4 regions of the Obesumbacterium proteus genome follow, and region 2 is predicted to be linked to each of the others. Evidence: predicted binding sites of a transcription regulator. Region 2 holds the regulator's gene; each other region holds the start of a gene.
What was found. The regulator sigma-54, encoded in region 2, starts transcription at its own class of promoters, with help from an activator protein. The targets are predictions, from matches to a motif close to GTTGGCACANNTTTCGCTNT.

Region 1: the regulator sigma-54 is predicted to act here: its motif matches at 630-649, upstream of glnA (glutamate--ammonia ligase).
Region 3: the regulator sigma-54 is predicted to act here: its motif matches at 1,112-1,131, upstream of glnK (P-II family nitrogen regulator).
Region 4: the regulator sigma-54 is predicted to act here: its motif matches at 1,020-1,039, upstream of hydN (electron transport protein HydN).

What each region holds. Positions count from the first base shown of each region.
Region 1 is NZ_CP014608.1:746,504-748,711, reverse strand. Features, by position in the region: gene typA (ribosome-dependent GTPase TypA) at 1-359, opposite strand, end outside; gene glnA (glutamate--ammonia ligase) at 726-2,135, shown strand.
Region 2 is NZ_CP014608.1:1,384,661-1,386,868, forward strand. Features, by position in the region: gene hpf (ribosome hibernation promoting factor) at 4-291, opposite strand; gene rpoN (RNA polymerase factor sigma-54) at 315-1,748, opposite strand; gene lptB (LPS export ABC transporter ATP-binding protein) at 1,880-2,208, opposite strand, start outside.
Region 3 is NZ_CP014608.1:4,193,899-4,196,106, forward strand. Features, by position in the region: gene amtB (ammonium transporter AmtB) at 1-691, opposite strand, end outside; gene glnK (P-II family nitrogen regulator) at 725-1,063, opposite strand; gene DSM2777_RS19555 (SmdB family multidrug efflux ABC transporter permease/ATP-binding protein) at 1,397-2,208, opposite strand, start outside.
Region 4 is NZ_CP014608.1:4,619,873-4,622,080, reverse strand. Features, by position in the region: gene fdhF (formate dehydrogenase subunit alpha) at 1-255, opposite strand, end outside; gene hydN (electron transport protein HydN) at 396-941, opposite strand; gene fdhF (formate dehydrogenase subunit alpha) at 1,388-2,208, opposite strand, start outside.

The sequences.
Region 1 (2,208 bases), 640 kb from region 2:
CCGTTAGCAAATGCTTTTTTGGTCACGAAACGGGTCTGCGGCATAGGGCCATCCATTGCGTCAACAACCAGCAGTACCGAGTCAACCATAGACATTACACGTTCAACTTCGCCACCGAAGTCAGCATGCCCCGGGGTATCCACGATGTTGATACGGTAGTCTTTCCAATTAATGGCGGTGTTTTTCGCGAGGATGGTAATCCCACGCTCTTTCTCCAAATCGTTGGAGTCCATTACGCGTTCAGTTGCTTCTTCACGTTCACCGAACGTGCCGGATTGTTGTAGCAACTTGTCAACCAGGGTAGTTTTCCCATGGTCAACGTGCGCAATAATGGCGATGTTACGCAGATTTTCGATCACAGCTTTGCCTCAGGCATTAGAAATAGCGCGCTATTGTACACGTAATAAGCGAGGGACTAAACAAGATCACAAGCATCTCTTATAAACAACCGTAAAAAGGTGAGTTTGTGATCCTATTCACGATGCCAAACGGCGCGGGAATGAACAATTTGCACTGGAATGGTGCATATGAAATCTTACACTGCACCATTCTGGTGCGGAATTCGATTCTGGTGCATAGTCTCCTATCACCAGATACGCCAATTATGCGCTTTCCGAGCGATTTGTAAAGTTGGCATGGTTTTAGCTTGTATAAATTTATGGTGAAAAAACCATTTATATATACAGATTCGTTCCACGACGACCTTAGGCAACCGGGAGTAGAGTATGTCCGCTGAACACGTATTAACAATGCTGAATGAGCATGAAGTCAAATTCGTAGACCTGCGTTTTACTGATACTAAAGGTAAAGAACAGCACGTTACGATCCCTGCTCATCAAGTCAATGCCGACTTCTTTGAAGAAGGTAAAATGTTTGACGGCTCCTCTATCGGCGGCTGGAAAGGTATCAACGAATCCGACATGGTGCTGATGCCAGATGCAAGCACTGCGGTTCTTGATCCATTCTTTGAAGAACCAACTCTGATTATCCGTTGCGACATTCTTGAGCCAGGCACCATGCAGGGCTATGACCGCGACCCACGCTCCATCTCTAAGCGTGCAGAAGATTACCTGCGCTCTTCGGGCATCGCAGACACCGTTCTGTTTGGGCCTGAACCAGAATTCTTCCTGTTCGATGACATTCGTTTCGGCAGCAGCATTCGTGGCTCCCACGTAGCTATTGACGATATCGAAGGCGCATGGAACTCCAGCACCAAATACGAAGGCGGCAACAAAGGCCATCGTCCAGCGGTGAAAGGCGGCTATTTCCCTGTACCTCCTGTCGATTCTTCACAGGACATCCGCTCTACCATGTGTCTGACCATGGAAGACATGGGTTTGGTGGTTGAAGCTCATCACCATGAAGTTGCAACCGCCGGTCAGAACGAAGTGGCAACCCGCTTCAATACCATGACCAAAAAAGCTGACGAAATTCAGATTTACAAATACGTGGTTCACAACGTGGCTCACGCATTCGGCAAAACTGCGACCTTCATGCCAAAACCAATGTTTGGCGATAACGGTTCTGGTATGCACTGCCATATGTCCCTGTCTAAGAACGGAACTAACCTGTTCGCAGGCGACAAATACGCGGGCCTGTCTGAAATGGCGCTGTACTACATTGGCGGCGTAATCAAACATGCTAAAGCGATCAACGCGCTGGCAAACCCAACCACCAACTCCTACAAGCGTTTGGTCCCAGGCTACGAAGCACCTGTTATGCTGGCTTACTCTGCCCGTAACCGTTCTGCTTCTATCCGTATTCCAGTTATCGCCAGCCCGAAAGGTCGCCGTATTGAAGTTCGCTTCCCAGATCCAGCGGCTAACCCATACCTGTGCTTCGCGGCACTGCTGATGGCAGGCTTGGACGGTATTGTGAACAAAATCCATCCTGGCGATGCGATGGATAAAAACCTGTACGATCTGCCACCAGAAGAAGCGAAAGAGATCCCAACCGTTGCGGGCTCTCTGGACGAGGCGCTAGCCTGTCTGGATGCTGACCGTGAATTCTTGACCCGCGGTGGCGTGTTCACCAACGACGCGATCGACGCTTACATCAAACTGCGTCAGGAAGAGATGGAACGTGTTCGCATGACTCCGCATCCTGTTGAGTTTGAACTGTATTACAGCGTCTAAAACCGGCGTTTAAAACACGCTCATGCGCTTGGCACGTCTTATGGCGTGCCGCTAAAAGATTCAAATTGGTTCG
Region 2 (2,208 bases):
ACGCTAGTGTTGTTTCAATTTGTCTTTATGTTTATTGAGCTGGCGCGCCAGCTTATCAACCAGAGTATCAATCGCAGCATACATGTCTAGCTGCTCCGAGGTAGCATGCAGCTCACCGCCGTTAATATGTACCGTTGCTTCCGCAATGTGCTGGATTTTCTCCACGCTCAGTACCACATAAACCTGATTTATTCGGTCAAAATATTGCTCTAGCTTGCCAAATTTTGTGGTAACAAATTCGCGCAAAGCCTCGGTAATTTCGACATGGTGTCCGGTAATGTTGAGCTGCATAGTGTCTTCCTTCTCTGTTATGGTCAAACCAATTGTTTGCGTTGGTTTGACGGTGGGATGGACAAAGACTCTCGGTATTTAGCAACGGTACGTCTGGCAACCATAATACCTTGATCGGCAAGCAAGGTCGCTAGCTTGCTGTCACTCAACGGTTTGGCAGGGTTCTCCGCCGCAACGAGTTTCTTCACGAGTGCACGAATCGCCGTTGAGGAGGCTTCGCCGCCATCTTCGGTACTGACGTGACTCGAGAAGAAATATTTCAGTTCAAATATGCCTCGCGGGCTGTGCAGAAACTTCTGCGTTGTTACGCGCGAGATGGTGGATTCATGCATTTCGACCTGCTGGGCAATATCGGCCAGCACCATCGGCTTCATGAACTCAGCACCATTATCAAAAAATGCCTGCTGCTGTTCTACGATACAGCGTGACACTTTCAGCAAGGTTTCATTACGGCTTTCCAGACTTTTAATCAGCCACTTCGCTTCCTGCAGATTACTGCGGATGAACTGGGTATCGCTATCGCTTCGGGTTTGTGCGCTGAGCGAAACGTAATGCTGATTAATTTTAAGACGTGGAACGCTATCCTGATTTAATTCAACGGCCCAACGCCCTTGATGTTTGTGTACCAGAACATCAGGGATCACGTAGTCAGACTCACCGGTGTTAATAGAAAGTCCTGGGCGTGGATCGAGCGTTTGGATCAGCTGCATCGCCGCTTTAAGGACATCTTCTTTTAGCTTAGTCGAACGCATCAGATTACGGAAATCGTGATTCGCTAAGAGATCTAAATGCTTATCAACAATGAGGCGGGCTTCGATAAGGAACGGCGTTCCATCGGTAAACTGTGAGAGCTGAACGAGCAGGCAATCACGCAGATCGCGGGCGGCGACGCCGACGGGGTCGAAACGCTGTACGCGTTTAAGTACCGCCTCGACTTCATCCATCATGACGTGTTCATCGCCCATGCTCTCTAAAATATCGTCGAGAGAAGAGGTGAGGTAGCTGGTATCATCCACGGCATCGACGATGGCGGTGGCAATAGCTAAATCGGTATCGCTAAACGGGGTGAGTTCAACTTGCCACATCAGATAGTCTTGCAGGGTCTGGGTCGTCTCACCCTGATAGATCGGCAGCTCGTCGTCGCTGTAGTCCGTTCCTGTACCTGATGGGGTGCCAGCCGTATAGATTTCATCCCATGTGGCATCGAGAGGAAGTTCTTCCGGCATATCCGGCTGCTCTAGCTGTTCGCGTGTGTCCAGCTCTTCGTTGACTTCTTCCGTTGAAGTTTCGATTTCATCGTGAGTGTCATCTTGTTCAAGCAGCGGGTTGCTTTCTAATGCTTGTTGAATCTCTTGCTGAAGCTCTAGCGTTGATAATTGCAACAGGCGAATCGCCTGCTGCAGCTGTGGAGTCATCGCTAACTGCTGACTTAGCCTGAGTTGCAAACCTTGCTTCATAATCGCGAGCTCATTTCCATTGGTGTAAGCAGAGTGCCTGCTAAACTAAAAAGAGTCCGGCCGCATGAAGACCACCGTGCGGTATACCCTGCTCGATGGCACAGGGTAAATATGACGCAAGATAGCCGCCGTTACAGACGGAATTCTTCACCCAGATAGACGCGTTTAACCTGCTCATCGGCCAAGATTTCAGCTGGCGTACCATGAGCAATGAGGTTGCCCTGGTTCACGATATAAGCACGTTCACAAACGTCTAGCGTTTCACGCACGTTATGGTCGGTAATCAATACGCCCAAACCGCGGTCGCGCAGGTGTTCGATAATTTTTTTAATATCAATAACAGAGATTGGGTCAACGCCCGCAAACGGTTCATCTAACAGGATAAACTTAGGATTTGCGGCTAATGCACGTGCAATTTCAACGCGACGGCGTTCACCACCAGACAGCGATTGCCCGAGGT
Region 3 (2,208 bases), 2.2 Mb from region 2:
GAATCGCAGTTCCCATAAAGACCATTGGCAAGTTATGGGGTTTGAAGGCTTCTTTGCCGAATCCTGCACGCTTGCCTAGCAGGTACGCGCCAACCAAACCGGCAATTGCCGCGTTAATATGCACGACCGTTCCACCTGCAAAGTCTAACGCCCCGTCTGCTGCTAAATATCCGCCGCCCCACACCATATGAGCCATCGGAATATAAGAGAGCGTGAACCATAGTACGGCGAAAATCAGCACCGCTGAAAAGCGAATACGTTCTGCAAACGAGCCAACAATCAGCCCCACGGTAATACAGGCAAATGATCCCTGAAACGCAACGTGGATCATTTTATAGAATGAGCCGGTTAAATCAGTTAGCCCAATCCCTTTCAGCATCACTTCATCGAGGTTACCAAAAATGGCGCTACCGGCACCAAACGCCAAAGAGTAGCCATAGACAACCCACAGCACGCAGATGGTGGCAAAGGTCACCATCACCTGTGTCATTAAGGACAGCACGTTTTTGGAGCGCAATAATCCACCGTAAAATAGGCCAATGCCTGGGATGGTCATAAACAGAACGAGCGCGGTACAAATCATCATAAAGGCGTTATCAGCCTTATCTGCTACGGCTGGCGTTGCGGCCATGGCGGCACCGGGTAGTAATAAAGCACTCCCCAGAGCTAAAGTGGATAAGCGTGTTTTCATCATTAATCCATCCCTATCTGTGTGAGTTATTAATTACAGAGCCGCTTCGTCGGTTTCACCGGTACGAATGCGAATAACGCGCTGTAGTTCGGCAACAAAGATTTTTCCGTCGCCAATTTTTCCGGTGTAGGCGGATTTACTGATGACATCGATCACCTCATCGAGTTGATCGTCGGCAATCGCCACATCAATTTTCACTTTGGGCAAGAAATTCACGTTGTACTCTGCCCCACGATATAGCTCGGCGTGACCTTTCTGGCGGCCAAATCCCTTCACCTCGGTAACGGTCAGTCCCTGAATCCCAACAGAGGAAAGGGCTTCACGTACGTCTTCCAGTTTGAACGGCTTAATTACCACGGTTACAAGCTTCATACGGCCTCTCCTCACATAACTCCGATTAATTTCGTCTACGCATTAACATGAGCAAAGGCTATGCCAACTTTGCATAAGGCTCGTTGATGGAAGAAAATGCTGGTTTTAGGGAAGGAGGGACTCAGTTACAGCAGATAAAACGTGAGGTATTTCTCAAAAACGCACCAATAGCGTGCAATCAGGGAAAATACGGTGCATTTTTTTTACACAATTCTAGGCTGCTATGCACTGCAAATGCACAGACTGGGTTACCATAATGAACGCTGTAGAAAACAAAAAGCCGGTGCTATGCATCCGTGGCATAACAACCGGCTTTTTAGCTGCGGAAAATATTTAGATCGTCGGCGATTCTTGATGCAATCCAGCCGCCAGCGCTTCTCCCACTAATTGCAGCTGGTGCATTTGGTAGTAACGCCCCTGCTTAGCCAGTAGTTCGTGATGCGAACCTTGTTCCACTGCCTGTCCTCGGTGCAGAACCAGAATAGAGTCAGCATCTACGATAGTCGACAATCGATGAGCAATAACAATCAAGGTTGTTTGTTGGCGAATCACATTGAGCGCTTTCTGAATCGCCTGCTCGGTACCGGAATCGATATTAGCCGTTGCCTCATCCAGAATAAGAATTTGAGGAGCCTGAACCAGCACACGCGCCATTGCTAACAGCTGCTTTTGCCCTACGGACAGATTATTTCCCTGCTCACCCAGTTGGGTTTGAATGCCCTGCGGCCAGCTTCTGACCAGCGGTGCAAGCTGCACGTCCTCCAGCGCTTTCCAAACCTGAGCCTCACTGATATCGCGGCCAAGCGTCACGTTATGCATAACCGACTCAGCCATCACCACAGGATCCTGCTGAACCATCGCTACGCCTTCACGCAAAACCTGATGGCTCAGCGTAGGGATCGGACGACCATCAATGCAGATCTCTCCCTGATTAACCGGGTAATAACCCATCAGCAAGTTAGCCAGCGTCGATTTACCGCTGCCAGTATGCCCGACTAATGCCACAAATCCGCGTGATGCAATATGCAGATTGATATCCTGCAAAACAGGGCGACCTTCCCGATAGGCAAAAGTCACGTTGTTAACATCAACGCGCCCGCTCTGCAAAGGCTGAATATCGCCACCGTAATTCTGCTGGGCATCAT
Region 4 (2,208 bases), 1.8 Mb from region 2:
GATCATTGGCTCATTTAAGCGCGGCGTTAGCAGTTTTGTATCGTTGAGAAAATCCCAGCCAAAATAGCCCTTCAGGCAAAGCTCACCCTGATTGGTGACGCCGTTTGCGCCTTCGGCACGGACTATTTTACCGTTTTCAACACAGAGGTTGATTTTGCATCCTGCGCCGCAGTAGGGGCAGACGGTGACGACTTTACTTTTCACAACGTCGAGATTATTGACAACGATTGAGTTATTCACTGTAGGTGAATTCATAACGAGACCTTACCCCGAACCGGGGATAATGAATGGTTGTTAATCAAGCCTTTTGGTTTTGAAGTCGCAGCATGTAAACGGCAACTTCAATCAATAGGATTCAAAACTGCATGAGATGAAAGCGTTAAAATGTGAAACCGTTAGAACATGAAATCGATTGTGGTATCGAGCGCAGCACGGCGGCGTTTTTCATTGATCATGTCTTGCATGACATTGCGGTCAATAAGCTTCAATGCGTTAGTTGGACAGGTTTCAACGCACGCAGGGCCATTGGCGCGGGTATGACACAGGTCGCATTTGTTGGCTTCAGCCTTAGACGAAACCATCATGGCAGAGGCGCCATTTTGACGAACGACCGGAGAAGTGATGACTTCCATGGTGCCGTATGGGCAAGCAACCACGCAGGTTTTGCAGCCGATACATTTTTCCTGTGACACATAGATAAAGTCTTTTTGGCGAGTAATGGCACCGTTTGGACAGACGTTGGCACAAGGGGCATCTTCGCATTGGCGACACAGGATCGCTGTACTGACGTTTTCCCCTTTAATGACGTGAATGCGCGGGGTGAAGTTGTCTTTGGACAGGTTGTGAAGTTCGCTGTCTTCACGGTGAGCCATGACGCAGGCGACTTCACAGGTGCGGCAGCCGATACATTTTTTAGGATCTGCAATGACGAACCGGTTCATCAATTAACTCCTGATTTCTCATTATATTTAGTGAGGCAGAAAGAACCTGCCTATGCTCAGATTGCTTATCGGTACTAGTAAGCACACATCATGCCAACTGTATTTGTATGGGTGTTTTTTTGTTTTAAATTATAGAGTTGCTTTCTAATCTTATTTTTTAAACGCAAAAAATAGCGCACTAAATTGCAAGCTCGACAGGGAAATTCGACATAAGTGTCGAATAATTTGCGCGACACGACATCGGCAACATTATCGTTGGAATGGAGATCTCACTCGTTGATCTTGGCGGTGATAATGGACGTGTTGATTTGATAAAAAGGCGTGGATTGCGATTTTAGGTATCTGAACTCATGGACGTTAGCGTTCTTAAAATGAGAATCCAAAATGATAAAAATGCCCCGCGTTGCTGAAAACAATACGGGGCATTTACGTTTAACGACCTAGCTCTAACCTTCTGCCGTTTCGCGCAGACGACGTTTGATATTGTCGTATTCGCGAACGACGTACTGCTCGGCGTCTTCCTGATCCTTGATGGCATCTACCGCGACGGCACAGTATTTGTACTCTGGCGTTTTGGTAATCGGGCTCAGGTTTTCTGCGACCAGCTCGTTACAGGCACCGATCCACCATTGATACGTCATATAGACCGCACCTTTGTTTGGACGGTTGCTCACGTTGGCGCGGGTAATGACTTTACCCTGACGTGAACGCACCCAAACCAGTTCCTGATCGCGAATGCCAAAGCGTTTGGCGTCTTCAGTATTGATTTGGATAAAGCCGGGTTCGTCTGCCAGTGCAGCCAGTGCCTTACAGTTACCGGTCATAGAGCGGCAGCTGTAGTGACCCACTTCACGCACGGTCGCCAATACCATTGGGAATTCGTCGCTGACTTTATCAATCGGCGGACGCCATTCACAGGTATAGAACTGACCTTTACCGTTAGGGGTATCGAAATTACCGCCTTCATACAGATAAGACGTCCCTGGGCTTTCGAGCGTTGGGCATGGCCATTGAATGTAGGCCAGATCGGCCATTTTTTCATAGGTCGCGCCGTAGTAGATCGGGCACAGTTCGCGAAGTTCGTCCCAGATTTCCTGCGTATTGTTGTAGTGCATTGGGTAACCCATCGCGGTGGACATCAGGCTAATGATCTCCCAGTCGCGTTTAACGTCACCCACAGGCTCTACGGCTTTGTAGAATCGCTGGAAACCGCGGTCGGCTGCGGTGTAAACACCTTCATGCTCACCCCACGACGTTGCAGGGAATA